Regions from separate parts of the Cohaesibacter sp. CAU 1516 genome, predicted to be linked through region 3. Evidence: predicted binding sites of a transcription regulator. Region 3 holds the regulator's gene; each other region holds the start of a gene.

The links. Region 3 encodes LexA, which represses DNA repair genes until DNA is damaged. Its sites were predicted from a motif close to TGTTCNNNNTGTGTTCNG; they were not measured.
Region 1: a site for LexA is predicted at 4,916-4,933, ahead of FDK21_RS09085 (YifB family Mg chelatase-like AAA ATPase). Genes of this name have one in related genera too.
Region 2: a site for LexA is predicted at 6,026-6,043, ahead of rmuC (DNA recombination protein RmuC). Genes of this name have one in related genera too.

The regions. Positions count from the first base shown of each region.
Region 1 covers NZ_VANT01000002.1:463,616-473,358, forward strand. The annotation lists gene FDK21_RS09055 (penicillin-binding protein activator) at 1-53, opposite strand, end outside; gene rsmI (16S rRNA (cytidine(1402)-2'-O)-methyltransferase) at 327-1,361, shown strand; gene FDK21_RS09065 (YraN family protein) at 1,367-1,756, shown strand; gene gshB (glutathione synthase) at 1,869-2,831, shown strand; gene FDK21_RS09075 (cytochrome c peroxidase) at 3,008-4,204, shown strand; gene FDK21_RS09080 (methylated-DNA--[protein]-cysteine S-methyltransferase) at 4,282-4,794, opposite strand; gene FDK21_RS09085 (YifB family Mg chelatase-like AAA ATPase) at 5,012-6,541, shown strand; gene arfB (alternative ribosome rescue aminoacyl-tRNA hydrolase ArfB) at 6,553-6,981, opposite strand; gene FDK21_RS09095 (tellurium resistance protein TerC) at 7,036-7,845, opposite strand; gene FDK21_RS09100 (FAD-dependent oxidoreductase) at 7,933-9,393, opposite strand; gene FDK21_RS09105 (TVP38/TMEM64 family protein) at 9,464-9,743, opposite strand, start outside.
Region 2 covers NZ_VANT01000003.1:76,014-85,756, forward strand. The annotation lists gene dapD (2,3,4,5-tetrahydropyridine-2,6-dicarboxylate N-succinyltransferase) at 1-454, shown strand, start outside; gene FDK21_RS10050 (DUF805 domain-containing protein) at 765-1,313, shown strand; gene dapE (succinyl-diaminopimelate desuccinylase) at 1,688-2,881, shown strand; gene FDK21_RS10060 (hypothetical protein) at 3,016-3,591, shown strand; gene truA (tRNA pseudouridine(38-40) synthase TruA) at 3,588-4,382, opposite strand; gene fmt (methionyl-tRNA formyltransferase) at 4,384-5,310, opposite strand; gene def (peptide deformylase) at 5,391-5,918, opposite strand; gene rmuC (DNA recombination protein RmuC) at 6,075-7,424, shown strand; gene FDK21_RS10085 (DUF1868 domain-containing protein) at 7,543-8,256, shown strand; gene recR (recombination mediator RecR) at 8,260-8,904, opposite strand; gene FDK21_RS10095 (YbaB/EbfC family nucleoid-associated protein) at 9,031-9,354, opposite strand; gene FDK21_RS10100 (DNA polymerase III subunit gamma/tau) at 9,532-9,743, opposite strand, start outside.
Region 3 covers NZ_VANT01000001.1:1,125,788-1,135,530, forward strand. The annotation lists gene gltA (citrate synthase) at 18-1,307, opposite strand; gene gltX (glutamate--tRNA ligase) at 1,737-3,158, opposite strand; gene FDK21_RS05195 (ComEC/Rec2 family competence protein) at 3,318-5,846, shown strand; gene lexA (transcriptional repressor LexA) at 6,039-6,752, opposite strand; gene FDK21_RS05205 (adenosylcobinamide amidohydrolase) at 6,930-7,622, opposite strand; gene FDK21_RS05210 (SH3 domain-containing protein) at 7,757-8,437, opposite strand; gene FDK21_RS05215 (curli assembly protein CsgF) at 8,530-8,730, opposite strand; gene FDK21_RS05220 (peptidoglycan-binding domain-containing protein) at 9,197-9,743, shown strand, end outside.

The sequences.
Region 1 (9,743 bases), on a different contig from region 3:
AATCTGCCGTTTTTCACTTGGGGGGTGGAGTGAGATTGTTGATTAAAACGCATCAATACTGGCCTCCAGACTCAGACCGCTTGCCTTCAACAGGACCCCGCATTGGCAAATGAAGTTGCGATTTTGCGGTGATCACTTGTGCGTTTGATTTGTCAGAAATAACCTGCCAAAACAAGTATGTTGGATTTTCAATGGATATTTGGCCACTGATTCGGCCAAACTGTGGCCAATTTGTCGCGAATTCACGAAAAAATGACGCCACGCTGACATTCGTCAGCTCAATTCCAGTCTGATCGACAGAATCAGCCAACCAAACTGATGAAAAGATGACCGGCAACAAAGACAGCGACAACCTCTCCCTTGGAGGGTCTGGCGATGAAGGTGATGATAATCAGCAAAAGCTTGCGCCCGAAGCACCAACAGACGATGCGTTCGGTGCAGAAGACAGCGATGTGGCTGAGGGCGAGAAATCGTCTTATTTCGTTGCCGGAACAAAACTGCGTGCCACGGATGTTGCCGCAGGTCTCTATATTGTTTCCACTCCGATCGGCAATCTCAAGGATATCACCATCCGGGCGCTCGAAAGTCTGGCAGCAGCCGATATGGTCGCCTGCGAGGATACCCGTGTCTCGCGCAAGCTGTTGACCCATTATGGCATCCGCACCCGGCTGATTACCTATCATGAGCACAATGCCGATCGCCAAAGGCCCTATATTCTCAATGCTTTGGCTGAAGGAAAGGCGGTCTGCCTGATCTCCGACGCAGGCACGCCGCTGCTCTCTGACCCCGGCTATAAGCTGGTGGGTGACGTCATCGAAGCTGGTCATGCGGTCATCCCGATTCCCGGTGCGTCTGCCATGCTGGCTGCTCTGGTGGCTGCCGGTCTGCCAACAGACCAGATCCATTTTGCTGGCTTCCTGCCACAGAAGGCCGGAGCGCGCGATCGCAAGCTGATGGACCTGAGCGGTGCGACAGGCACCTTGGTTTTCTATGAAAGCCCGCGCCGTCTGGCCCCGGTGCTCAGCGCCATGGCAACCCATCTGGGTGGCGAGCGTCACGTCGTGGTGGCGCGTGAGTTGACCAAGAAATTCGAGGAGTTCAAGCGCGGCACCCTGACTGAACTGGCAGCCCTTTACGCCGAAAGTGATGCGCCGCGCGGCGAAGCCGTGGTGCTGATCGGGCCGCGCTCAGAGCCGGACGTAGCGGAACTGGATGTCGAGGCTTTGATCCGGGAAGGCTTGAATTCCGGGCTCCATGTCAAGCAATTGTCCGCCGACATCGCAGCCAGAGTTGGTGCCAAGAAAAACGACATCTACAAACTGGCGCAAACGATCAAGGATCAATTGTCAGACGAGGATTAGGCACCATGGCCGGACGGGCGCGGGAACGGCACAAGAAGGAAAGCTATGATCGGGGCTTGCGCACCGAGCGTTGGGCCGGCCTGATCATGCGGGCCAAGGGCTATCAGATCCTTGCCACCCGCTATAAGGCGCAAGGGGGCGAGATTGATCTTGTTTGCCGCCAAGGCGATTTGCTGATCTTTCTTGAAGTCAAATATCGCGCCAGTCTTGACGATGCCCTATGGTCGATCACCCCGCGCAACCAGCAGCGCATTGTTGCCGCCGCTTCCCATTATATTGCCAATCAACCCGATGACAGCATCAATAGCTATCGGTTCGATGTCATGGCTTTTGCCAAGGGCACTGGGGCCAAGCCCAACTGGCAACATCTGGAAGCAGCCTTTGATGCCTTTTAACCTCACCAGCCCGCAGGCCCGCTCTGCGGCCTTGAAATTGCGCACCAAAGCCGACATATAGTCCCTGTCCGGGGTATTCCCCACCCGCCCCTCATCCAGCCGGAGCCCAATCATGGCACAATCCCGCCCCCTTAAAGTCGCCATCCAGATGGATCACATCGAAAGCATCAACATTGCAGGGGATTCGACCTTTGCCCTGATGCTCGAAGCGCAAAATCGTGGCCATCAGCTGTTCCACTACACCGTTGACACCATGGCGATGGAAGATGGCGTGGTCTATGCACAGGTCGAACCGGTGGAAGTCCGCGATGAGCCGGGCAATCACTACACGCTGGGTGAAGCGGTGCGGACCAATCTGGCGGATTTCGACGTCATTCACATGCGTCAGGATCCACCCTTTGACATGGCCTACATTTCTGCCACCCATATGCTGGAGCGGATTCACCCCAAGACTTTGGTGGTCAATGATCCAGCTCAGGTGCGCAACGCACCGGAAAAGATCTTCGTCACGGAATTTCCCGACCTGATGCCGCCCACCCTGATCACCCGCTCCGAGAAAGAGCTGCGGGCCTTCAAGGAAAAATATGGCGATATCGTCATGAAGCCACTCTATGGCAATGGCGGTGCAGCCGTGTTTCGGTTGCGAAAGGATGACCAGAATTTCGGCTCTCTGATGGGTCTGTTCGGTGAGATTTTCGTTGAACCATGGGTGGCCCAGCAATATCTGCCGGATGTGAAGGCTGGCGACAAAAGGATCATTCTGGTCGATGGTGAGCCGGTCGGGGCAATCAACCGAATCCCCGCCGCAGACGATCTGCGCTCCAACATGGTGCAGGGCGGGCAGGCCCAGCAGACCAAATTGACCGAGCGCGAAAAGGAAATTTGCGCCCGCATCGGCCCGGCGCTGAAAGAGCGTGGTTTCATCTTTGTTGGCATCGATGTGATCGGCAATTATCTCACCGAAATCAATGTCACCTCCCCGACGGGCATCCGTGTCATCCAGCGCCTTGACGGCATCGATATTGCTGCCATCATCTGGGACAATATCGAAGCCAAACGGGCTGAAGCCGAATAGGTTGACATTTCTCAAGGCCAAGAGTCGGATAAGTTGCTTTTATCCGTTTAGAGGACCGTAACGACTTTCGAGCGCGCATTTTCGACTGGGGAAGGACCCTGCTTTGGACCAGAAAGCAGGGTCACGACTTTTTGGGGGATGCGATCAACGCTCGAGCTGTGACTTGTGAGGATAGAATGTCCCATAGTGCAAAGGCGCTGACCAAAGGCGTCGCGGCGGTCTCACTGGCACTGGCCTTCGGGCTTGTCAGCGCAAAGGCTGAAGAGCTGCCAACCCTGCCCACCGACAAGGCCACGCTGGAAGGCTTGGGTGCGGCGCTGTTTTTCGATGAAAATCTGTCAAACAACCGGACCATGTCCTGTTCCACCTGCCATGCGCCAGAAGCGGGCTTCGCCGATCCGCGCAGCAATGGGCTTGATGGGGCCATCGGCCGCGCCACCTCCCTTGGCGATGACGGCCAATCCATCGGCGACCGCAATGCCCCGACGGCGTCCTATGCGGCACTGACACCGAAATTCCACAAGAACAAAGACGGCCACTGGGTCGGTGGCCAGTTTCTTGATGGCCGCGAGCCGGATCTTGAAGGTCAGGCGGGTGGCCCGCCGCTCAATCCGCTGGAAATGGGCATGGAAAGCAAACAGGCTGTTGTCGAGCGCCTGTTGGAGAATGACGAATATGTCAGCGGCTTCAAGCTGCTCTATGGCGAGGATATCTTTGCTGACAGTGACAAAGCCTATCGGGCCATGACCGAGGCGATTGCCGCCTTTGAACGGACCGACTATTTCAGCCCGTTTGATTCGAAATATGATCGCTATCTGCGCGGCGAAGCGGACTTCACTCGTGAGGAGGAACTGGGCCGGACCCTGTTCTTCTCCCAGCAATTCACCAACTGCAATCTCTGCCACCAGCTGCATAAGCGCCCCGGTGTCGAGAAGGAGCTCTTCACCAACCACCAATATTTCAACATTGGTGTGCCGGAAAACAAAGCGCTTCGGGCCGCCAACGGGGTGGGTGTCGGCAGCATCGATCATGGTCTGGCAAGCAACGCCAAGGTCGACAAAAAGGCAGAGGATGGCAAATACAAAACCACCACCCTGCGCAATGTGGCAGTGACCGGTCCCTATATGCATAATGGTATTTTCGAGGATCTTGAAACCGTCGTCCGCTTCTACAATCGCTACAATTCCAAGGCGGCTGCGTCCCAGATCAACCCCGAAACCGGCAAGCCTTGGGGTGACCCGGAAGTGTCTGAAACCGTTGATACAAAGAAGTTGACCGAAGGCCCGGCCCTTGAAGAGGACCGCATCAAGGCCCTCGTCGCTTTCCTCAAGACCCTGACTGACCAGCGCTATGAGCATCTGCTGGAGCAATAGGGCCGACTGCATCCAGACAACCAAACCGTCGTGCAGCCTCTGCGCGACGGTTTTTTCATATGCTCTGTGTGGGGTGATTAAAAATCAAACCCCATCTGGTTGGGGCTATGGACCTGACTGGGAGTGATCTTTTCATGCTCCAGAAGCCAGATTTTGGTCTGCAATCCACCGCCAAAGCCCACCAGAGCGCCGTCCGCGCCGATCACCCGATGACAGGGCACGATGATCGGGATTGGATTGGCATTGTTGGCCATCCCCACCGCCTGCGCGCCACCCGGTTGCCCCACCGCACGGGCAATGTCCCCATAGGAGCGCAATTCTCCAAAGGGAATGGCCTCAAGCGCATGCCAGACCTCAAGCTGAAAGGGCGAGCCGTCCAGATGATAGTCGAGACTGAAATGGGTCAGATCTCCGGCAAAATAGGCATCCACCTGTCGCCGGGCCTCGCCAAAGGCACGGTCCTCCTCCACCCAATCCGGTTCAGGCTTGATTGGCTGGCCCTGTTTGGCGAAATGCAACCCATGAAGCCTGTCACCGATGCCATGAAAGGTCAGCGGTCCAATCGGACTGTCGTGATGACAATAGAGCATGGGTGCTTTCCCTATTCTTGCATCCTGCATCACCCTGCCGCTCCCTTCCGGTTTGCTCTCGTTCCTGACCTTTCCTAATACACCGATTTTTCCCATACGGCCAAGGGGACAGGTCGCCGATTGTTCGATATTTGTTCTTGATCCTGACAAATGCTCCCTCTATGATTGCAAGAAGTTGCATTTCTTTCTTCATCTATTTCAGGTTTTCGAGGCAGCCATGGTGGCTCATGTTCAGACGGTCTCTTTTCAGGGCATCGCTGCCCGGCCCGTGGATGTGCAGGTTCATGTTGCCTCTGGCCTGCCTGCCTTTACCATTGTGGGGTTGCCGGACAAGGCAGTGGCGGAAAGCCGCGAACGGGTGCGTGCTGCATTGACCGCTTCGGGTCTTTCCCTGCCACCCAAACGCATCACCATCAATCTTGCCCCTGCCGACCTGCCTAAGGAAGGCAGTCATTTTGACTTGCCCATCGCTCTGGGCCTGATGGCGGCAATCGGAGCCATTCCGGCCGATTGTCTTGATACCTACACGGTATTGGGGGAACTGGCGCTTGATGGGCGGCTCGCGGCTGTGATCGGGGTTCTGCCGGCAGCCATGGCGGCCAATGCCGATGACCGTGGCCTGATTTGCCCCAAAGACTGCGGTCCGGAAGCCGCATGGGCCGATGCGGACATGGATATACTCGCGCCTGACAGTCTCATTTCGCTGGCGAACCATTTCAAGGGCAGCCAGCTTTTGGCGCGTCCCCGGGCAGGCATTCGCCAAAATGATGTTGCAGTGATGGATCTCAAGGATATCAAGGGCCAGGAACTGGCCAAGCGGGCGCTCGAAGTCGCTGCCGCGGGCGGCCACAATATGCTGATGGTCGGCCCGCCGGGCTCGGGCAAGAGCATGCTGGCCTCACGCCTGCCGACCGTCCTGCCGCCCTTGTCTCCGGCGGAACTGCTCGATGTATCAATGATCCAGTCCATTGCCGGCCTGTTGCCTCAGGGACGCTTGTCGCCCGCCCGTCCCTTCCGGGCGCCCCATCATTCCGCCTCGATGGCGGCAATGGTCGGTGGCGGTATGAAGGCCAAGCCGGGCGAGGTGGCCTTGTCGCACAATGGGGTATTGTTTCTCGATGAACTGCCGGAATTCTCGCCCCAAGTGCTCGACAGTTTGCGCCAGCCGATCGAAAGCGGCGAGGCGGTTATATCCCGCGCCAACCACCGGGTGACCTATCCAGCCCGCTTTCAACTGATCGCGGCGATGAATCCCTGTCGTTGCGGTCATGCAGGTGAGCCGGGCTATGTCTGCAAAAGGGGCAATCGTTGCGCCGCCGATTATCAGGCCCGGATTTCCGGTCCCTTGCTTGATCGCATCGATCTACGCATCGAAGTGCCTGCCGTCTCCGCCAGTGATCTGATGTTGCCGCCGTCGAAAGAAGGCTCAAAACAGGTGGCCGAGCGGGTCGCCAATGCGCGGCTGTTGCAAAGCCAGCGCTTTGTGGCGCTTGGTCTTTCTGCCACCATGACCAATGCTCAATGCCCGGCAAGCGTCATTGAACAAGTCTGTGACGTCAAGGGCGAAGCCCGCAGGCTGCTGGCTCATGCAGCCGAAAGCATGGCCCTGTCGGCGCGTGGCTATCACCGCATATTGAAGCTTGCCCGAACCCTGGCCGATCTCGCAGGACGCACCCAACCCGGCAAAACCGACATAGCCGAAGCGCTGAGCTATCGCATGACGGCAGAAACCTCGTTGGTGGGGTGAAGGCTGCAGGGTCAGTCGAAGCTTTTTGACGAGCGCATTTTCTTCAGGGCACCGCGCTTGGTTTTGCTATCCACCCGGCGCTTTTTGCTGGCCCGGGTCGGCTTGGTGGCAATGCGCCGTTTTGGGCGGTAGGTTGCCTTGTCGATCAGGGCCACCAATCGCTCGAGCGCCTCTTCGCGGTTGCGCGCCTGCGTGCGATGGCTTTGCACCTGCATCACCAAAACCCCGTCCTGTGTCATCAAGTGCGAGGCCTGCTGGCGCAGATTGGCTTTGACATAACCGGGCAGGGAGGGGGAATTGCGCACGTCAAACCGCAACTCCACCGCCGTCGAGACCTTGTTGACATTCTGACCGCCGGGACCGGAGGCGCGGATGAAGCGTTCCTCCAACTCGTCCGGATCAAGGCTCAAGCCTTCCTTGATGATGATGCGATCAGACATGGTCTTTCTGCTTTCTTCGGGCGGCTTTTCCCGATGGCTCTCGGGATACGGCCTTCAGGCGGGATGCTTCATCTGGCCGCGTTTCAGTTCCAGCTCGCGCTTGGCAATCAGCTTCCTTTGATAACGCCCTTGGACGATATCGACAACCACCAACACCGCCAGAACGAAGTAGAAGGTGCTCTTGGCCATCGGCTCGATGTGATAGCCAAAGAAGGAGAGATGCGCCAGATGTCCGCCTTCGGACAACAGCATGATGCCGACAATGAACAGAACAAACAGGCCAAGCACCTCATACATGCGGTTCTTTTGCAGAAAGTCCGACACCGTATCCGCCAGATAGATCATGCCAAGCCCGGAGACGACGATGGCAGCCGCCATCACCAGAAAAACATTGGTCAGCGCCATGGCCGACAAAATGGAATCGAAGGAGAAAACCAGGTTCATCACCACGATCCAGGCAATCGCCGTACCCGCAGATCGCTTGGCTTCCGAACCATGGCTTTCCAGATCATCAAGGCTCAGCATATGCATGATTTCCTTGAAGGCGGTATAGATGATAAAGACGCCCCCGATCAGCACGATCAATGCATGGACATTGACGTCCCCCTCCAGAATACCGTCCCAATGGAAGGCGACAAACGGTGTCTGGAAGTAGGAAATGGCCGACATGATGGCAAATAGCAGCAAAAGCCGCAGTCCGATGGCCAACCCGATGCCGACCTTTCGGACCATCGCCTGTTTCTCTGGCGCGACCCGTTTTGATTCGATGGAAATATAGAGCAGGTTGTCAAAGCCGAGCACCGCTTGCAGCAGGGTCAGCATCAGGAGGGTAAAGAGATTGTCGAGGGAGAAAAGTTCAGCCATGGGGTCAGTTTATCCGGTGCAATAGGCAGCGATAAAAGACTCCATGACCACTATCTTGGGCTCGGTAATGTTGGTCGATGGCGCCTTCTATCCAAAGGATTTGAAGAAGGAAATGACACGCCGAATCGAGGACTTCTTCGGCAGATCGCCATAATAGGTGATTGCCGCCCGTCGTCCAATCTCCGAGAAAGTCGGGTAGGGGGATATGTAGCCGGTGATGGCCTTGATATTCATTTTCTGGCTGACGATCAGCGACCACATATTGATGATCTCGCCCGCATTGGCACCCACCACAGACGCCCCGAGCACAACGCCCTTCTTGTCGACAATCACCTTGATCAGGCCGCTTGTCTTGCGCTCTGCCTGCGCCCGGTCATTCTCGCCATAGGGCCAGCGCAGCACCTGAAAGCCACGATGCTTTTCGCGGGCCTGATCTTCATTCAGCCCCACATGCCCCATTTCCGGGTCGGTATAGGTGACCCACGGAATGATCGAGCGATCTTCCTTGGCCCCCATCTTGAACAGGACCGAGCGAATGACAAGACCCGCATGATAGCCCGCAACATGGGTGAATTGCAGCCCACCGGTCACATCGCCAATGGCATAGACCCGTCGGTTGGTTGTTTTCAGCGTCGGTTTGACCTTGATGCCTTTTGCATCATAGGCGATCTCGGCATTCTCCAGCGCCAACCCTTCGACATTGGGGCTGCGCCCGGCAGCAACCAGCAAATGGGTGGCTTCCACCACCTCTTCCTCGCCCGCTTCGTCCTCTCCTGTGGTGAGAATGATGCGCGCCCCATGAGGATGGGTTTCGGGGTCCGCTGCTGGCTCGATGCGGGCAATCTTGACGCCCTCGCGCAGTTCCACCCCATCCTTGCGGATCTGGTCGATCACCACTGCGGTCAGCTCCGGGTCGTCCTTCGCCAGCACATTGAACGCTTCGAGCACGGTCACCTCGGCGCCGAGTCGACGCTGAGCCTGTGCCAGCTCCATACCGATCGGCCCGCCGCCAATGATGACAAGCTTTTCCGGTCTTTCGGTGAGGGTAAAAATCGTCTCATTGGTCAGATAGTTGACCGCGTCCAGACCGGGGATCGGCAATTTTGCGGCCGACGACCCCGTGGCGATGACAAAGGCGCGCGCAGTGATCTCGGTTTCACCATCGGCGGTGACAACCGTTTTGGCATCCTTGAACTGCCCGGCCTGCTGGATGACTTGCACACCCAGCCCTTCGAACCGCTCGACCGAATCATTGGGCTCAATCGCCGCGATGACGGAATGGATGTGATCATGCACCGCCTGATAGTCGACGCGCGGTTCGACCGAACTGATACCGAACGGATGGGCATTGCGCATCCCATGGGCCTGCTTGCCTGCGGCGATCATGGCTTTGGACGGCACGCAGCCATAATTCAGGCAATCGCCCCCCATCTTGCCCTTTTCCAACAAGACGACCTTTTCCCCGAAAGCAGCGGCTGCGGCCGCCACGGTCAATCCGCCCGAGCCTGCTCCGATGACGCAAATGTCGGCTTTGATCTGTTCAGTCATGAGTCTTCCTTTCGGGCGCAATCACTCGCTCGCCATGCTTATTAGTTTTGCGTGTTCAACGCCCGGTCTTTCAAGAGCTTTCTTTGCTACCGCGCCATTTTTTGACCGCCTTGAGGGCGGGTGGGATCAGCGATACGACACCCAGCGCCACAAAGGCGGCAATCAACTCCGGCGTGATGAGGGCTGAGGTGTCCAGCGTCACACTGCAATTGGGGTCGGTGGCACAGGCTGGATTGGCCGCCTTTTGAGCCGCGATGATGCTGTCGAGCCCCGCCCCAATGAAGGCATAGGCAAAGGTGCCCGGCAAGATGCCGACAAGCGTGGCAAGGAAATAGACGCCGAGCCGCACA
Region 2 (9,743 bases), on a different contig from region 3:
CGTCAATCTGGGGGCCTTTGTTGGTGAAGGCACCATGGTCGACACCTGGGCAACTGTTGGCTCCTGTGCCCAGATCGGCAAAAATGTGCATATTTCCGGCGGCGCTGGTATTGGCGGCGTGCTGGAACCCTTGCAGGCCGGTCCGGTGATCATCGAAGACAATTGCTTCATCGGTGCGCGCGCCGAGGTTGCCGAAGGCGTCATTGTCCGTGAGGGCTCAGTGCTGTCGATGGGTGTCTATCTTGGTGCCTCCACCAAGATCGTCGATCGCAATACCGGTGAAATCTTCATGGGTGAAGTACCGCCTTATTCCGTGGTTGTCTCCGGTGCCATGCCAGGCAAGCCGCTGCCAGACGGGTCTGCTGGTCCGAGCCTTTACTGCGCGGTCATCGTCAAACGTGTCGACGAGCGCACCCGTTCCAAAACCTCGATCAACGAGCTGCTGCGCGATTGATCCCCTAAAGATCTTTGACATTCTCGAACCCCGCACTGTTCCAGTTGCGGGGTTTTTGTTTGTCTTATCCCCAAGGGCGCTTGCCCCAGAGTGCATTCGGAGCGCCAGATGAGATCGTCGCTCCCCTGACCGGTGGGCTAGAGAATGAAAATGGTGATGACGGTTAAGAAAGTCCCCCTTTTGGGGACAAATGGCGTTATCCTTTCAAACATCCAAATGTGCATACCTTCAGCACACCACCTGTAAGATGTCACGGTCACCTCACACGGGCCGAAGCCCCCCGAGGTGTCCGGATGGATTGGATCATGCTATGACCTTCGAACAGCTGCTGTTTGACAGCCGGGGCACAATCAATCGCCAGCAATTCTGGCTGGCCCATCTGTGGCTCTTTCCGCTGGAGATTGCGGCGGCCTTTTTGTTCCGTGTGCATGAAAACTATCTCTGTGCGATGGATCCCACCACGACCCTCGGTCAGGTCTATTATGGGGCACTGGCCGTGATGGCGGCGACCTTCTTTTTCATGTGGTACTGTGTCGTCATCAAGCGGTTGCGGGCGCGCGGTCGGGGGCATCTGAGCTTTTTTGCCTATGCCCTGCCGATCCTTGCGACGCTGAGTGCTTTGGCCCCCCATTATCCCTTGTCCTGTTCTATACCCATTGAGGGGCGGATTGGGTATCTGGCACTGATCCTGCCCTTCTGGCTGATCTATTTCATCGATCTGGGCCTTTTGAAAAGCAAACTGTCCACAAAGGATCCCGCTCCTGACGAAGAAGCAACACAAGAGGATCAGGTGCATCGCAAGACGGATGCGAGCGCAACCTCCGACAATTCTGCCAATTTCCCGGTTGCGGGAAAATAACCAGTCGGGTCAGCATGTTTGCATTGCTGCTTCCTGGATATTCGGGATTGAAGGCTGGGCGCGGCTTCACTATGGTAGCGCCCGCAGACTTCGATTTGCAACGTCGCAATCTTACGTCCCGCAAATCATCGATTTGTCGCCTGTTGCCAGATTTCTGTCGCAGACGGGCCCTAGACTGCGTGACACCGAGCAAATCGGTTCTCTGTGCCATGAAGCAATCCTGCGCATGTCCATTTGCCGATTTGCTGCCGTGATGCCCGTGCCGTTCGCCCCGCTTCCTGCGGATGAGCGGCTTGAGACTTTGTTGTGCACCCGATCCAGACCGGCCAAGCCTACCGAGGTGGCCGAACCGGTTGCCGGGATCCGTCCAGACCATGAAAGCAGCCTCTGTCATGACCAACGCCCCCACCGCATTGGAAGTCACCCGAAATCTTATTCAATGCCCCAGCGTCACTCCGAAAGAAGGTGGCGCGCTCGCCTATCTCGACACATTGCTGAGCCCCAAAGGCTTTGAAGTGCAGCGCCCCGTCTTCAGCCAGGACGGCACGCCGGACGTGGAAAATCTGTTTGCCAAGATTTCGGGCGGCGAAGGCCCGCATCTGATGTTTGCCGGACACACCGACGTGGTGCCAACGGGGGATGAAAGCCTTTGGACTTTGCCTCCCTTTGCCGGTGAGACTAAGGACGGCAAGCTCTATGGCCGCGGTGCGGTGGACATGAAGGGGGGCATCGGTGCCTTTGCCGCCGCTGCGCTGAAATTCATCGAACTGCATGGCCTGCCGCAGGGCAGCATCTCCTTTCTGATCACCGGCGATGAAGAAGGCCCGGCGCTCAACGGCACCATCAAGTTGCTCGAATGGGCCAAGGAACGTGGCGAGAGCTTCTCTGATGCCATCGTGGGCGAGCCGACCAACCCGGACGCTTTGGGGGATGCCATCAAGGTGGGTCGTCGTGGCAGCCAGTCAGGCACCCTGACGGTGACCGGCCAGCAGGGCCATGTGGCCTATCCACATCTGGCGCACAATCCGGTGCCGGTTCTGGCAGACATCGTTGCCCGTCTCAACCATGCCATCCTTGATCATGGGACGGATTATTTCCAGCCGACCAATCTGGAATTCATTTCCTTCGATGTCGGCAACGAGACCTGGAACCTCATTCCGAAATCAGCCAAAGCGCGTTTCAACTGCCGCTATAATGATGTCTGGAACCCTGAAAAGATCGCCGATTTTGTCCTCAGCCACGCCAAGGACATGCTGCCAAATGACAATTTCGACGTGACGCTGGATTTGCAGCCGGACATTTCGCAGGTCTTTCTGACCAAGTCGGAGAGCCTGATCAACAATTTCACCGCGTCGGTTGAGCGCATCACAGGCCGCACGCCGGATCATTCCACTGATGGCGGCACATCGGATGCCCGCTTCATCAAGAATTATTGCCCGGTCATCGAATTCGGTCTGGTCGGCCAAACGATGCACAAGATCGATGAGAATACCGACATCAAGGATCTGGAGACCCTGAGCGAAATCTATCTCGACTTCCTCGAGCATTATTTCGGCATCAAGGGATAAATCTCGTTGAAAGATCGATCGGAAAAGGGCTGGCATTGCTGGCCCTTTTTTGTTTCGACTTGCTTGTAAAGAACAGGGGCATTATGTCTCTGCCCATCGGCACCTTTCATCCGTGGTTATTCCAAAGAGGCCCCATGTCTTACATCCTTTATCATCTGGAACTGGCCTGGGCCTTTGTTCGCGGGCAGGATGACGCGCTGTATGGAATGGATGTGTCACGGCGCGGGCTATGGCTGTCCTTTCTGGCCATTGTGATCGTCGAGCCGATCCGCCTGCTTTATGCCTTCCTGTTTGGTCAGATGGACAATTTCTTGCTGTTCCGCGAGGGGGGATTGGGGCTGTATGGCTTGGAATTGCTGTTGGACTGGGGCATGGGTCCGCTGGTCTTTTTCGGCTTTTGTACGATCTTTGGCTTTCGCGACCGGCTGGTGCCGCTGATTGTCAGCATGAACTGGCTCGGCGTTGTGGTGCTGATGATCATTCTGTTGCCCGGCGCCTTTGCCTTGTTGAGCTTTGTGCCCGCGATCCTCGCATTGATGGTCTTGCTGGGCATTTATGGCTTCACGCTCTGGATTTCGTACCGGCTTTATCGCTTTGTGCTTGGTTGTCCACCTAGCATGGCAATTGGCCTTGCGGTGTTGATGCTGGTCTTGGCGCTATGGTCGATCATGGTGTTTGACCGCCTGACCGAAGCCCTGCCTGCCGCTTAGCCCTTGCTATGGCCGCGCCATGGGGCTTCGGGGATGACGAAATCGGCATCTTCCGGATAGTCGACTTGCGTTAGGTAAAGCCCGTCCGGAGGCGCAACAGGGCCGCAGGCGCGGCGGTCGCGGGCTTCCAAAATGTCACTGACCCATTCGACCGGCTTGCGGCGTGATCCGACCTCGGCCAGCGAGCCGACGATCGAGCGGATCTGGTTATGCAGGAACGAGCGTGACATGGCGTCCAGATAGACCCACTCGCCCTCGCGGGAAATGGTCAACTTCTCCATCGTCCGCCACGGGCTTTTGGCCTGACAGGCGGTGGCGCGGAAGGTGGTGAAATCGAAATGGCCAATCAGCCGATTGGCGCCTTCCTGCATCAGATCAACATCAATCGGATAGCTATATTGCCAAGCGCGGCCCATTTCAAAGGTCAGCGGTGCCCGACGATTGCAGATGCGATAGCGATAATAGCGGCGGGTGGCCATGAAGCGGCTATCGAAGGCATCCGTCACCTTTTCGATGCCCAGAATAGCGACGCCGGTTTCCTTCAAAAAGTGATTGAGCGCCTCGCGCACTTTCTGGCTATGCCAATCGCGCATCAGATCGAAATGGGCAATCTGCCCGGTGGCATGGACACCGGAATCCGTTCGCCCCGCACCAAACAGGGTGACCTGCTCGCGGGTGAATTTGAACAGGGATTGTTCGATCAGCCCCATCACGGTCGGCGCATTGTCCTGCCGCTGCCAACCGGCAAAGGGACGGCCATCATATTCAATCAGAAGCTTGTAGCGAGGCATCCTAGCCGATCACCTCACCGACTTTCAAATCTGCACCGCGCTGGAACTCGTCGGCCTTCATCGCGCCCTTGCCGGCCCGTTGCAGCTCGATGAGGCGAATGGCCCCTTCGCCGCATGCGACCGTCATGTCGTCGCCAAGCAAAGTGCCGGGGGCGCCTTGGCCATCGGCCAGCTCGGAGCGCAGGATTTTCACCCGCTGGGCCTTGCCACGAATGGTCATTTCGCACCACGCACCGGGGAATGGCGACAGACCACGGATCTTGTTGTGGATCTCGGATGCCGGGCTGGCAAAATCGATCCGCGCCTCGGCCTTGTCGATTTTCTTGGCGTAGGTGACGCCTTCCTCAGGCTGCGGCTGCGAGCCAAGGGAGCCACGGGACAGGGCCGCCAAGGCACGGACCATCAGGTCAGCACCAAGCACCATCATCCGGTCATGGAGGTCTTGGGCGGTCATGGTGTTCGTGATGGCAATGGTCTCGGACATGGCAATATCGCCGGTATCGAGCCCTTCATCCATGCGCATCACCTGCACACCGGTTTCAGCATCCCCTGCCATGATGGCCCGCTGGATGGGGGCCGCGCCGCGCCAACGAGGCAGCAGCGAGCCATGCAGATTGAGGCACCCCTCAACCGGTGCATCCAATATGGCTTTGGGCAGCAACAGGCCATAGGCGACAACCACCGCAACATCGGCATCAAGGGCGCGGAATTTTTCCTGCTCTTCTTCCGATTTCAGCGAGGTGGGGGTGAAAACCGGCAGGCCAAGCAAAGAAGCCTTTTCATGCACCGGCGTCTTGCGTTCATCCATGCCACGACCGGCGGGACGCGGCGGCTGGCTGTAAACCGCAACCACGTCGTGGCCCTGCCCGACAATTTCCATCAGGGTCGGAACCGCAAAATCCGGGGTTCCCATGAAGATGACACGCACCATGATTGATCCTTGCTTCTGGTCTTGGCGCCTTTCGCCCGGGGCGATGACAGCGCAATGGGCATTTCAGCGCAAGCGCCCTAAAGTATGCCCTGCTTTTCCTGCTGCTTGGCAAGTTTGGCGAATTTCTTGATCACCCGGTCGCGACGCAATTTCGAGATATAGTCAATGAAGAGCGCACCATTCAGATGGTCGAATTCATGCTGCACACAGGTGGCCAACAAGCCATCGCAATGCATTTCCTGATCCTTGCCAAACTGATCCATATAGCGGATCTTGATCTCGGCGGGACGCTCGACCTCGGCATAATATTCCGGGATCGACAGGCAGCCTTCTTCATAGGTGCTGATCTCTTCCGATTTCCAGATGATTTCCGGGTTGATGAAGCAGAGCGGCTTCTTGTCGTCGCCTTCCTTGGCACAGTCGACGGTGAAGAGCCGTCTTGTCACACCAACCTGCACGCCCGCCAGACCAATGCCCGGTGCGTCATACATGGTTTCAAACATGTTTTCGACAAGGCGTCGAAGGTCATCATCGACGCGCTCGATGGGAGCCGATTGCTCGCGCAGGATCGGGTCCGGCAATTTTACGATATCCATTACAGCCATGGGAGGTGATGTAAGGCCTGGCATGGCTGGCGTCAATCACAAACAGGGCCAATCGGGCCGATTTCCGGGGGTTTTGTCGAAAAGGAGGAGGCGGTGTCCGACTGCCGTGTTCTCTTTTTGTTTCTGACTCTGACGAATCGATCTATAGTGCGCGGCATGAATGAGATCGCGATCACCATTGGCCAGCATGGCTTTACCCTGTTTGACCTGCTTCTTGGCGCCATCGGCCTTTTCGGGTTGATGCTTGTGTGGGTGCTGATATCAGTCCAAAAGCAGTCTCGCGAGCGCGATGATGCGTTTGCCGAAGCGCGGGCGCAACGGGCACAGGTGGAAGAACTGACACGGCTGCAGACCGAGATGACCGGACGCATGCAGACCATGTCGGAGATCTTTTCCTCCCGCCAGAGTGAAATGGCCCAAGCCCTGACCAACCGGATGGACGGCATGGGCCATCGCCTGACCCAGACCGTCTCCAAGAGCCTGACCGACAGCCAGAAGGCGACAGGGGACAATTTGCGGGCCCTGCATGAAAGGTTGGCAGTGATCGACAAGGCACAGGGCAACATCACCGAACTGTCGGGCCGGGTGGTCGAGTTGCAGCAGATTTTGGCCAACAAGCAGACCCGAGGCACCTTCGGACAGGGGCGGATGGAGGCCATCATCGAGGATGCCCTGCCGCCTCAGGCCTATGATTTCCAATATACCTTGTCCAACAACAACCGCCCCGATTGCGTCATTCACATCCCGAATGACGCGGCCGTTCTGGTGATTGATGCCAAATTTCCGCTCGAGGGCTGGAGCGCCGTAAAGGATGCTCAAAATCCGGACGAGGACAAGCAAGCCCGGACACGCTTTCGCAACGACGTCAAGAAACACATCAAGGACATTGCCGAGCGCTATTTTCTGGTTGGCGAGACGCAGGATACGGCCTTCATGTTTGTGCCGTCCGAGAGTCTGTTTGCCGATCTGCATGAGCAGTTCGAAGATATTGTCCAGCTGGCGCATCGCAGCCGGGTGGTGATTGTGTCGCCCTCTTTGTTGACCCTGTCGATACAGGTGGTGCAATCGGTGCTGAAAGATGCCCGGATGCGCGAGCAGGCCCATATCATCCAGCGCGAAGTGGCTTTGTTGATGGAAGATGTCGCCCGGCTTGATGATCGGGTGTCCAAGCTGCAAAGCCATTTTGGCCAGACCCAGAAGGACATCGACCAGATTCTCACCTCGACCGGCAAGATCGTCAAACGGGGTCGCCGGATCGAGGATATCGATGTCAGCGAAGCCGAACTGGCGATCCGCGATGGGCAACATGCCCCTCAAGCCGACGTGGCCAACGCAACGGCTGCATCGGCCCCGACTGCCGAGCCGCACCCTCAAGAGATTGCTGGTTCGCCTCAGCCACGCCGCCCCTTTGGCATCGCATCACCGGACAAGCCGCGCGAGAACGACCCGACCGAAGCCCAGATCGAGGCGCGGATGGCCTCTCTGTTTCATATGGATGATCGCTGATTGCTTGCCGGTCTCACCGGGCGGTGGGCTGACTATGACCGCTGGCTCAGTCATCAAACTGCAACACCCCTTGCTTATCTATCTTTGCTCTCCCTCTTCCCTCAATCAGAGGCGTTCCATGACCCTGTCCTCCCTGCCTAAAGAGCTGCATTTTTTCTCGTCCACGCTCAGCCAAACGCCGTTGCGCCATATGGGCATCCGGCACACAACAGATGGTGTCTTTCTGAAAGAACCGGGCAACACGATCGTGTGTCACTTGGTCAAGGATTCTCTCTCTGCCAAAGCCGTGCTCGATGCGCGCACCCGCATGCAGTCGCTGCCAGAGGCTGAGAAGCTTGCCTATACCGCGGTAAGCAGTCTGCATATGACGCTGTTTCAAGGCATCATCGAAGGGCGCCGGGCGCTGCCCTATTGGCCGGAGGATCTGGCCCTTGATACGCCGATCGACGCGATGACCAAGGCCTATATCGAGCGGCTCGACGGTTTTGAAGCGCCGGGTCGTTTCAAGGTGGAAGTCATCGGTGCGACGCCCAATGGCCTCACGGTGGCAGGTGTCACAGAAAAGGACCGGCAGGGGATGACGGTCTGGCGTGACAAGCTGGCCGGTATTTTCGGCTATCGCCATCCTGATCACGAGACCTATATGTTCCACATCACCTTTGCCTATCTGCTCGAGCGCTTCAGCGATGAAGCGATGCTGACATGGGAAAAGGCTTTGAAGGAAATTGTCGATGATCTACGCGAGGCCGCGCCGATCATCGAACTGGCACCGCCTGCCTTCTGTTCGTTTGAAGACATGAACCATTTCGAAGAATTGGTTGTGCTGAAATAGATCTCAGCCGAACGCCTTGCGGCTGCGGATGGCCTGCAACAGGGTGCCTTCATCGAGATAATCCAGCTCGCCGCCAATGGGTACACCATGGGCGAGCTGGGAGATGGTCACTGGCTCGAAGCTCGGGTCGGCGGCTTGCATGGCTTTGGCCTGAGCCTGCAATTGATCGGTGATATAGTGGGCCGTGGTCTGGCCTTCAACGGTGGCATTGACACCGAGAATGATCTCCCTGATTTCACCCTTGGCGGTGCGGGCCAGCAGACCGGCAATGTTGAGATCATCCGGACCGACGCCATCAAGCGGCGACAGGGTGCCGCCAAGCACATGATAGCCGGCATTGATCACCGAGGCGCGTTCGAGCGCCCAGAGGTCGGAGACATCCTCGACCACCACCAGCAACGACGGGTCGCGGCGTATGTCGGTGCAAATGGTGCATGGGCTGGCACTGTCGATGTTGCCGCAGGTCTCGCAAACCTGCACCTTCTCGACCGCTTCGGCCATGGCGGCGGACAGAGGGACGAGGAGCTGTTCCTTGTTCTTGATCAGATGCAAAGCCACACGGCGGGCCGAGCGCGGCCCCAATCCCGGCAACCGCGAAAGCAATTTGATCAGCGCCTCGATTTCCGGACCAGCCATCGATTTTGCCATTGTCGTCTCTTCTCATCTCAAGCCGCACAATGCGGGCAAATGATCATGCTTTGTTGGCGATGGCGGCAGCGGCGGCCTCCATGGCGGCAGCGCCGGTCTTGTGAGTGTTTCTGACCGCCTGTGCGATCAGAAAGGCAGCTTCATGCCTGCAGGCAAGCCAAGGTCACCTGTCATTTTCTGCATTTCTTCCTGCATGGCCGCTTCGACCTTGGCTTTGGCGTCATTGTGGGCTGCCATGATCAGATCTTCGAGAATTTCCGCATCGTCCGGGTTGATCATCGATGGATCGATGGAGATGGCGACGATTTCGCCCTTGCCGGACAGGGTCACCTTGACCATGTCGCCACCGGACACGCCGGTTGCCTGCATCTGGGCCACTTCTTCCTGCATCTGAGCCATTTTGGCCTGCATTTCCTTGGCCTTCTTCATCATTTTCATCATATCCATGATGGTCATCCTCGTCGTTTGTCGTTGGGCGATCGCCTCGGCTTGTCCCGAAGAGTCGAGACAGGGACGGATCGCATATATCGGCTTCTGCCGCCGGTTATTTCAGAAAGCCGCTTTCAAAAAAAGCCGGATAAAGGTCTGTCTGGATAAGGGGCCATCGATGACCCTGCCTGCAAGGGGCTAGTCGTCAAAGCCAAGCTCGGACCCGTCATCAAGCGCAAAGACCACGGCATCCTCATCCTCGTCTGCCGGGTCTTCGATGACGGGGGCAAGGAATTCTTCTTCAAAATCACGATGGATGCGGACGTCGACCACTTTGGAACCGGGGAAAGCCTTGCGCACCGCTTCGACCAGCGGATGTTGGTCGGCGGCTTCGCGGACTTCGCGCTCGC
Region 3 (9,743 bases):
TTGATGCATAAGCGTTCTTAGCGCTTGTCGATGGCCTCGTAGTCGCGTGCCGTTGCGCCAGAGAAGAGCTGACGTGGGCGACCGATGCGCTGGGATGGATCTTCGACCATTTCTTTCCACTGTGCAATCCAGCCAACGGTACGGGCCAGAGCGAAAAGCACGGTGAACATCTCTGCAGGGAAGCCAAGGGCGCGCAGGGTGATGCCGGAATAGAAGTCGATGTTTGGATAGAGTTTCTTCTCGATGAAATATTCATCATTGAGAGCGATTTTTTCCAGAGCCATCGCGACTTCGAGGGTCGGATCGTCCTTGATGCCAAGTTCATTGAGCACTTCGTGACAGGTGCTCTGCATGATGCGGGCGCGTGGGTCGTAGTTTTTGTAAACGCGGTGACCAAAGCCCATCAGGCGGAACGGATCGTCCTTGTCCTTGGCGCGACGGACAAACTCGTCCACGCGATCAGGGGTGCCGATTTCGTGCAGCATGTTCAGCGCTGCTTCGTTGGCGCCACCATGGGCAGGACCCCAGAGACAGGCGATACCGGCAGCGATACAACCGAACGGGTTGGCACCGGAAGAACCGGCCAAGCGAACGGTGGAGGTGGAAGCATTCTGCTCATGGTCCGCATGCAGCGTGAAGATGCGGTCCATGGCGCGGGCCAGAACCGGATTCACGTTATATTGCTCGGCTGGCACGGAGAAGCACATATGCAGGAAGTTGGCTGCATAGTCCAGATCGTTGCGCGGATATACGAATGGCTGACCAATGGTGTATTTGTAAGCCATGGCAGCAAGGGTCGGCACCTTGGCAATCATGCGCAGGGAGGCAACCATGCGGTGATGCGGATCGGTGATGTCGGTGGAGTCGTGATAGAAGGCCGACAGAGCGCCAATCACGCCAACGAGAATGGCCATCGGGTGCGAGTCACGGCGGAAACCGGTGTAGAATTTGCTCATCTGCTCGTGCACCATGGTGTGACGGGTCACACGGGTGTCAAAGTCGAGCTTTTCAGCCGCCGTTGGCAGGTGGCCATACAGCAGCAGGAAGCAGGTCTCCAAGAAGTCGCCCTGTTCAGCAAGCTGTTCAATTGGATAGCCACGATACAGCAAGATGCCTTTGTCGCCATCAATATAGGTGATCTCGGATTCACAAGAGGCTGTCGATGTGAAGCCTGGATCATAGGTGAACATGCCAGTTTGGGCATAGAGCTTGGAAACGTCGATTACATCCGGGCCAATGGTCCCGCTATGGATTGGGAATTCCCAGCTCTTATCGCCAACGTTCAATGTTGCTTTGTTGTCACTCATTCGGCTACTCCCAAATTTAGAAAACAATTTCTGTTGCAATCGGAATGAAAGGGTGCGTCTGGGCGCAGCTGACCCTCCGAGGCAACAAAGGAACTGTGCTTTCGGTATATGATTTTTCCCTGATCTGCAAGGTCTGTTCCATGCGTGTTATTGCGGAGAATTGGGAAAAATTCATAAATTTCAGTAGTTTATTCTACCATAGTATGATCTCTATTTTGTAAGGCATTGTTACATTCTGATAGAGAATGTGAGTTGGTAAAGTTTTTTTCCCGTTTCCAAAATCTGAAATGGGACGGGCACTTGGCTCCGGGAATCAACTTTTGGAGGGCTTTTGCCTAGAACATTATCATTTGTGCTTCCTATATATGAAAGCAGGGCCGCGGCATGAAGCCCGGCCCTGCAAATAGTGGTGCACAATTGTTCGTGATGTCAGGCAGTCTGGTCCTTCAGGCGAGCCACAGACTCTTCCTTGCCCAGCACAACCAGCACATCAAAAATACCCGGCGAGGTGGACCGGCCAGTCAAAGCTGCCCGCAAGGGCTGAGCAACTTTGCCAAGTTTGAGCTCTTTGGCTTCCGCAAAGGCGCGAACAACGGCGTCGGTGCTTTCAAGGCTCCATTCTTCAAGGCCATCGAGTCGTGGCAGCAGATCGCCCAACATCGCCTTGGCTTCATCGGTCAGCAGCTTGGCGGCCTTCTCTTCCATTGCCAGCGGACGCGTGTCGAACAGGAAAGCGAGGCCCGCTTTCAGATCAAGCAGAGTTTTGGCCCGCTCCTTGACACTTGGCATGGCCATCATGATCTGGCTCTTCTTGGCCTCATCAATCAGGTCGAGCATGGCCTGACCGTCTTCGAGATGCGGCAACAAGCCAATCAACTGATCGTAAAGGGCGGCATCATCGGCATTGCGCATATGGATGCCGTTGAGATTTTCCAGCTTCTTAAAGTCGAACCGGGCCGCCGCCTTGTTCATGCCGTCAAAGCCGAACCATTCAATCATTTGTTCGGTGGTCATGACTTCATCGTCACCATGAGCCCAGCCAAGGCGCACAAGATAGTTGCGCATGCCTTCAGGCAGGTAGCCCATATCGCGATAGGCTTCAACACCCAGTGCGCCGTGACGTTTGGAAAGTTTGGCACCGTCGGGGCCATGGATCAGCGGAATATGCGCCATGATTGGCGTGTGCCAGCCAAGCGCCTGATAAACGAGTGTCTGGCGGGCGGCGTTGGTCAGGTGATCATCGCCACGGATGATGTGGGTGATGCCCATATCATGATCGTCAACAACGACGGCCAGATTGTATGTCGGATTGCCGTCTGAACGCATGATGATCATGTCATCAAGGTCCTTGTTGGGGAAACGAACGGTGCCTTGCACTTTGTCTTCAATGACGGTTTCGCCTTCGAGCGGTGCCTTGATGCGAATGGCTGGCTTGATCCCTTTGGGGGCTTCGGACGGGTCGCGGTCGCGCCAGGTGCCATCATAGCGCGGTGGGCGTTTTTCGGCGCGCGCCTTTTCCCGCATCTCGGTCAGCTCATCAGGCGAGCAATAGCAGCGATAGGCCTTGCCCTCTGCCAGCAGCTGCTCAACGATTTCGCGGTGACGCTCAACACGGGAATATTGCGAGATCGGCTCGCCTTCGGGCGACAGGCCCATCCAGTCCATGCCGGCAATGATCGCGTCAATGGCAGCGTCAGTGGACCGTTCACGGTCGGTGTCTTCAATGCGCAGCAGCATCTTGCCGCCGTTGGCCTTGGCAAACAGCCAGTTGAACAAAGCGGTGCGGGCGCCGCCGATATGCAGATACCCGGTGGGCGATGGTGCGAAGCGCGTTACAACCTCAGAACACATAATGCTATCAATAACCTGTCATTCGGGATAAGGTAAACCGGTGGTTGAGGTTGGTTGTGACGCCGCGAAGAAGAGGGCGCATCAACCGGAAGGGTTCGGTCACCGGCATTGTGATTTGCCAAGGATCTAACACAGCTTGATATCGGGGTGAAAGGCCTCATGGGTGCCGGAAGCGCGGAAAAAGGGGAAAAGAGGGCTGTCCTGTCGTCTGAAGGGAAGTTCGAGGACCTGCTGACGCCTGAGATGCCGCTTGAACAGCGGGCAGCGGTGGGCAACATGCGCGTTTCGTCTTCTCTGTCAACTGTCGGGATCTGGATGCGGCTCTATCTGATGATAGAGGCGCTAGGCCTGCAGCTGGCGGCAAGCTGGCGGGACGATTGCGCGTGCCGGAATGCCCGCTTTCTTTGGTGCACACTGGCGATGGCGTTTGGTGCCGGGGCCTATTACTCGCTGCCGGATGAGCCCAGTTTCATGATTGTGGTAACTTTGATGCTGGCAAGCGCTCTATGGGGATGGCGGCGGGCCAGAAAGGGGCTGGTGGATTTTGTTCTTCTGCTGGCCATCTCAGCGCTGTCCGGCCTGTCTGTTGCCAGTTATCACGGGCAGTTTGCGGCCACCCCAGTCTTGCAGAGAGAGCTATCCAGCGCGATCACAGGGGTGATTGATCATATCGACTATCGGCAGCGGAACGGTCGCAAAGATGAACGCTGGACACTCCGCGTGGAGACGATTGACCGGATTGGAACCGATCCGTTGCCACAGCGTCTGCTGCTGGTGCGCAAGGCGTTGGGGGAGCGTTTTGCGGTGGGGGAGCGGATCCGGTTATGGGCCAGATTGCAGCCGCTGCAACGGCCTTCCTATCCCGGTGCCTTTGATTATGCCCGCTATCTCTGGGCGCGTTCGATCGGCGGGCAAGGCTATATGGGGCGCAAGATTGAGCGGCTGCCAAAGGCGCAGGATACGGGTGTTGTGGCATGGTGGGATGGGGCGCGGCACGGGATCGAAAGCAAGAGAAGTGCGATCGCCACGCAGATTTTGGAGCGGATAGAAGGGGAGGCCGGAGGCCTTGCCATAGCATTGGCAGTCGGCAAGCGAGACTATCTGGCCAGTGATGTGAAAGAAGCTCTCAGGCAGAGTGGTCTGGCGCATATACTTGCCATTTCAGGGCTGCATATGGCGCTTGTTTCCATGTCGATCTTTTGGGGCGTGCGGGCCCTGTTTGCCTTGGTGCCGCATTTGGCCTTGTCATATCCGATCCGACAATGGGCTGCGGCCATCGCCCTTATTTGTGCTGCAAGCTATCTGGTTCTGTCGGGTGGGTCGGTTGCGACGATCCGGGCTTTTCTGATGATGGCGATTTTTCTGATCGCAATCATATTGGGGCGTCCGGCACTGACCCTGCATAATCTGGCATTGGCCCTGATTGCGGTGATCCTCTTTCAGCCCTATTCAATGGTTGAGGCGGGCATGCAAATGTCCTTTGCTGCCACCGCTGCACTGATCGCCTCCTATGACCGAATACGGGTGATGCGCATTGCTTATCGGGTAAAGCAGGAAGACAGGGGAACGCAATATCACGCGTCCGGCCTGCACTGGATGGCGCTGATACGCACGGCGGTGCGCTGGATCGGCGGAATCGGCGCAACTTCCCTGATTGCGGGTGTCGCTGTGTTGCCCTTTTCCATTGCCCATTTCCAGCAGATGGCTCCCCTGGGCCTGATTGCCAACTTGATGGTGATGCCGATCATCAGTCTGATTGTCATGCCGTTTGGGCTGGTTTCCGTCGCACTGGTGCCCGTTGGGTTGCAGGCGCTGACATTGCCTCTGGTCGGCTGGGGACTGGAGCGGGTGATTGCATCTGCGCGTTGGATTGCCGAGCATACAGATGAACAGCTGTTGGTGGTCAGTGGGCAGGGTATGGTCTTGTGGCTGTTTGTACTGGCGATTGCGGCCTATGCCATCCACCGTGGTGGGCTTGCTTGGCTGGCGCTTGCTCCGATTGGGGCCGCTCTGCTGGTCTGGCATCTGGTCGTGCCTGCCGATCTCTGGATTTCTGGCAATGGCACAAGGGTGGCCTATCGAGGCACAGACCAGAGATGGCATCAGATCGGCTCGAAACGCGTCACGATTGATTTTGCCTCTTTGTTGCATTTTGACGGTGATGCCCGCTTGCTGGCCGCAAACCGAGCAGAAGACGACCCTCATGCCGAAGGCGAACGGAATACTTCAGGGCTACGCGCTGCTGTGCGTGTGACAACACGCCATGAGGAAGAGGGCAAGGTGCCCAAGGCGGGATGTGACCGGCTTGCTTGTTTTGCTGCTGGTCTCCATCGGGCGGATGGTCGTCCGACAGCGCTTTCGATTGGTCTGGTGCGCAAGGCGTCTGCCTTTGACGAAGAGTGTGCCACGCACGACATCATCGTCTCGAAGCTACCTATTCCTGCCGCATGTGCGGGACCTCGCCATCGCATTGGACCGGATGAGTTGGCAGAGGGGGGGGGCCGTTTTGTCTGGTTTGAGCAGATTGCAAGACCTGTCGTGGACAAAAGCGGCAAAAGCTCTGTGTCGAACGCCAAGGATACAGCAGCGAGACGGCCAATAACGACTTATGATGGCACTGCGGCAAGCCATCACTGGGAGCTGCACGAAGTTGCATCCTTCATCGCGGGGCGTCGCCCTTGGCAATGACACATATTTGGCAATGACGCTTACTTGGTCATCGCGCCATAGGTGTCTTGATCAACGGTGGCATTCAGCAACCGCGATATCGAATTAGACACCGTGATGCCCTGCGGGCCTTTGGCCTCCCAAACTGGGCTCGCCAAAGGATTTGGGTGGCCTATTGTGTTGATTGCTTTGAGGCGATCGAACCAGCCGCGATTAGTATTGACGCATTAGGCCAACAAGCTTGCCCTGCACCCGAACACGATCCGGTCCGAATATCCGGGTTTCATAGGCCGGGTTTGCTGCCTCCAGTGCGATGGAGCCGCCTTTCTTGCGCAGGCGCTTCAAGGTTGCCTCTTCATCATCAACAAGTGCGACAACGATATCTCCGGAGACCGCATCGTCGGACTTCTTGATCACGACGGTATCGCCATCAAGAATGCCCGCTTCGATCATGGAATCGCCGCGCACCTCAAGCGCGAAATGCTCGCCACCGCGCAGCATGTCAACAGGCACGGAAATGGTGTGAGACTGATGCTGGATTGCGGAAATGGGAACACCGGCAGCAATGCGGCCCATGACAGGGACAGAGACGCCGCTGCTTTGTTCGTCGGCAACCGGTTTGCTGGCGGGAGGGGTTTTCTTCTTGCCCAAACCGCCCTCTACGACGGAGGGTGAGAAACCACGGGTGGCGGAATGAAGAGTAGGGCTGTTCGCTTCTGGCAGCTTGAGCACTTCGAGTGCGCGAGCGCGGTTGGGCAGGCGGCGGATGAAGCCTCTTTCTTCCAGCGCCGTGATCAGGCGATGAATGCCGGATTTGGAACGCAGATCGAGGGCATCTTTCATTTCGTCGAAGGAAGGAGGAACGCCGGTTTCCTTGATGCGCTCGTTGATGAACATCAGAAGTTCATGCTGTTTTCGCGTAAGCATTGCTGTCTCCTGTCTGAAGCAAAATGCCCGGCTGAGAATCAAGCGAGACATCTGTGGCACAAATCACGAACAAACCATATCTGTTCCCTCTGTGTTCCGCAAGGGGAAATTCTGCATTCGTCGCATGTAACCGCGGTTTCTTGCCTTGCGCTGCTGTTCAAGGTGGGAGGGTGCCAGTCAGGACACAGCCTTTGTGCCTTTGTTGGCGGGATCATTTTCCATAATCCAGTCGGCAACAGCCTTGGCGATTGCGTCATAGACAGACTTGCCGATGGCTTCGCCAATGGCCGTATGAAGGCCGGCAAAGCAAGTGTCGCCGATGGGGGCGGCAATGGCGATGCAATCCGTTCCTGTGCCTGTCGCAAGGCCGGTCGGGATCGCATAGTGCGCGTCGCAAATGGCCGCTGTCCGGGCTTGGGTGGCAATCGAACTGGCTTCGAGCATGGCGGCTTCGGTCAGGCCTTCGCTAAGCAGCACGGCAATGTTGATGGTACCCCAGTCCTTGTCCTGATGATCAACCCGCACGCCGATCCGTTCTGCGTTCGACAAACCGACGGTTGCGACACACAGCGCTGATACCTCGTCCACTTCTGCAGACGCAATCTCATATCGAGTGATGCTGCGTGAGGTGAGCATCGTGACTGCATTGGTGAAACCGTTTTTGTCCTGCTCATGCTGCAGCCATGTGCGCACGTCCAGGTCAACCGGCAGATCATGGTTCTTGACTTCTCGCCACAGGATACGGTCGGCCTCGACAAGGCCGGGGCGGTCGATGGCCCAACTCAACACACGCATGGTGCGGGAAAACTGGATCGTCAGCCAAGGGCAGGCGAGTGTGATGGAAGCAAGGGGAGAGGCTGGATTTGTCACGGGGCGTCAATCATCTATGAAAGGGACGGTCGGCTCGACCGAGAAGCAAGTATGTTTACCCGGATTGCCTTATTTCCCCTTCTTAGATGACTCGATTGCGCCCGTCGATTGGCTCAAAGGTGCTGCCCGGCCTGTCAGCAGCCATTGACGAAGGTCAGGATCGGCCATTGCTTCTGCCTGACGGCCTGTTTCTTGATCCAACCGATGCCATCATTGAGTTTGATGCGACACCAAAGACCGTCAGAAGCGAGACTGCAGAAGGTTGCCTTGACACAACTCTCCGGTTTGAGGACTGCTTTGACCGTGGCATTGTTGCGGGGCTCGCTGCGGACGTTGAGATTGACCAGTGCCTTGATGTCGGCTGTTCCGTCGGTGCCCATCGCTGGGGGGGCGAATTGTCGCGGTTTGGCGCAGGTTTGGCCATAGCCGAGATAGGAACAGCGAATAGCCTTTCTGGAGGCTGTGACCTGTTGTGCCAAAGCTGCCTTTTCCAGAATGAGGGGCATTCCACTTTGCAGGAACCTTCCGGAAATGCGCTGTTGGTTGCCACCTACCGCTGCCAGAGGGAGTTTTTTGTCGTCAACGAAGATCAACTGATTGTTTTTCAGCGTCCAGCCGCGAATGCTTGCCAACTGATTGATGCAGTTTTGCGGCTTGATGGGATAGAGCGCGTCTTGCCCTGTGGCTGAGAAAGACAAAATACACTGCCCTTCGCCATTGACATTCAGCTCAATCGTGTTGCCGGTGCCGTTCTGAATGAGCTCGCCGTTGGTAACCCCCACATTCGCTGCATAGCCGTCGAGCGTTTCTCTCACACCGCCAATATAGGTCGAGCCATTGTTGCCACCAATGATCGTTGCGGTGATGCTGTTGTCATCATCGCCGGTGTTGGTTTGCGTGACGCTGTTCAGGTCGTTGGAGTAACCCGATTGGGTGATGGTCGTGGTGTTGCAGTCGCCGTGCGTTGGGCATTGGCGGTTGAAATTAGGTGTGATGAGTTCAACGCGTTGCCCCCGAAGGATGGGTTGACCGGCGTGTAGGTCAGTTCGGCGGCCCCGACGGGGCCAGTTGCGGCGAGAATGCCGACAAGAACGAAAAGTCTTTTCACTGTTTTTCCCCCGGTCAATGACACTCTGGATGGCAGTCCGCTCTGGAATTGCCTGTCATTGGTCACTTAAGTCTGGCCTGATGAGGCGTAATTCGTATAAGTTGAATTAAATTTTGTATACAACTGAAAGGATTGTTAGTGTACTGGTTGTATCTAGTCAATCTAATAAATTACAGATTGTGGTTAGGGCGTGATTTTCTTGCAACGGTTGACGGTCTGGAGCGCATGAAAAGGCCAAAACTAGCCTACTTGCGGTGGATGACTGCCAGAGTTTGTCTTTTTCTGGCTTGCTGCCTCATTCTGCCTCTATCGAATGGTACAATGCGTGCGTGTGGTGCGATCCGGGGCAATATTTCGCTTGTTCGGAGCGCAAACAGGCAGGGCTGGTTTGACCAGTTGTGAGGATGCCTGATGAGGGGAGCAATATCGAATGTGTATTATCAGTTGCTATAGAGCGTCGCGCTGGATGACACTTGCGTCATTCCTTCTCGGCATGACGATCGTTTCCACCGGAGCAAAGGCGCGTGATCCGGTCGCTGTGCCCGAAGATTTAACCGTGACGGTTGGGACTCAAGGCAGCCAGTTGGCAGGAAATGACAGATTTCTCAAGGGGCCGAGCCTTGTGATGTCTGGCTTTTCGGGCACCAATGAAAGCGGGGACGGCTTTATCAATCTCGAAGGAGCCTCGGTCTCCGTCTTTCCGGTTGATGGTTTGGGGGCGTTTGAAGGCAAAGAAGCCAAACGACCCGCTTATGTCACAATTCCAGCCGGAGCGGTCGGGCAGATTTTCGGTATAGCACTGGATGACGCAGAGGCGCCCAGCCTTTATCTGACGGCGACGTCAGCTTATGGTCTTCCGATCTCCGGTGCGGACCAGAATGGAGACGGGCAGGAAGACAAGCTGCTGACCGGGCGAGCTGATGCCCGTTTTATGGAAGGGCTGTTTGGACCGAACCCGGACAATGCGCCGGGCAGCGTCTGGAAAGTGGATGGCGTGAGCGGAGAAGTCTCGC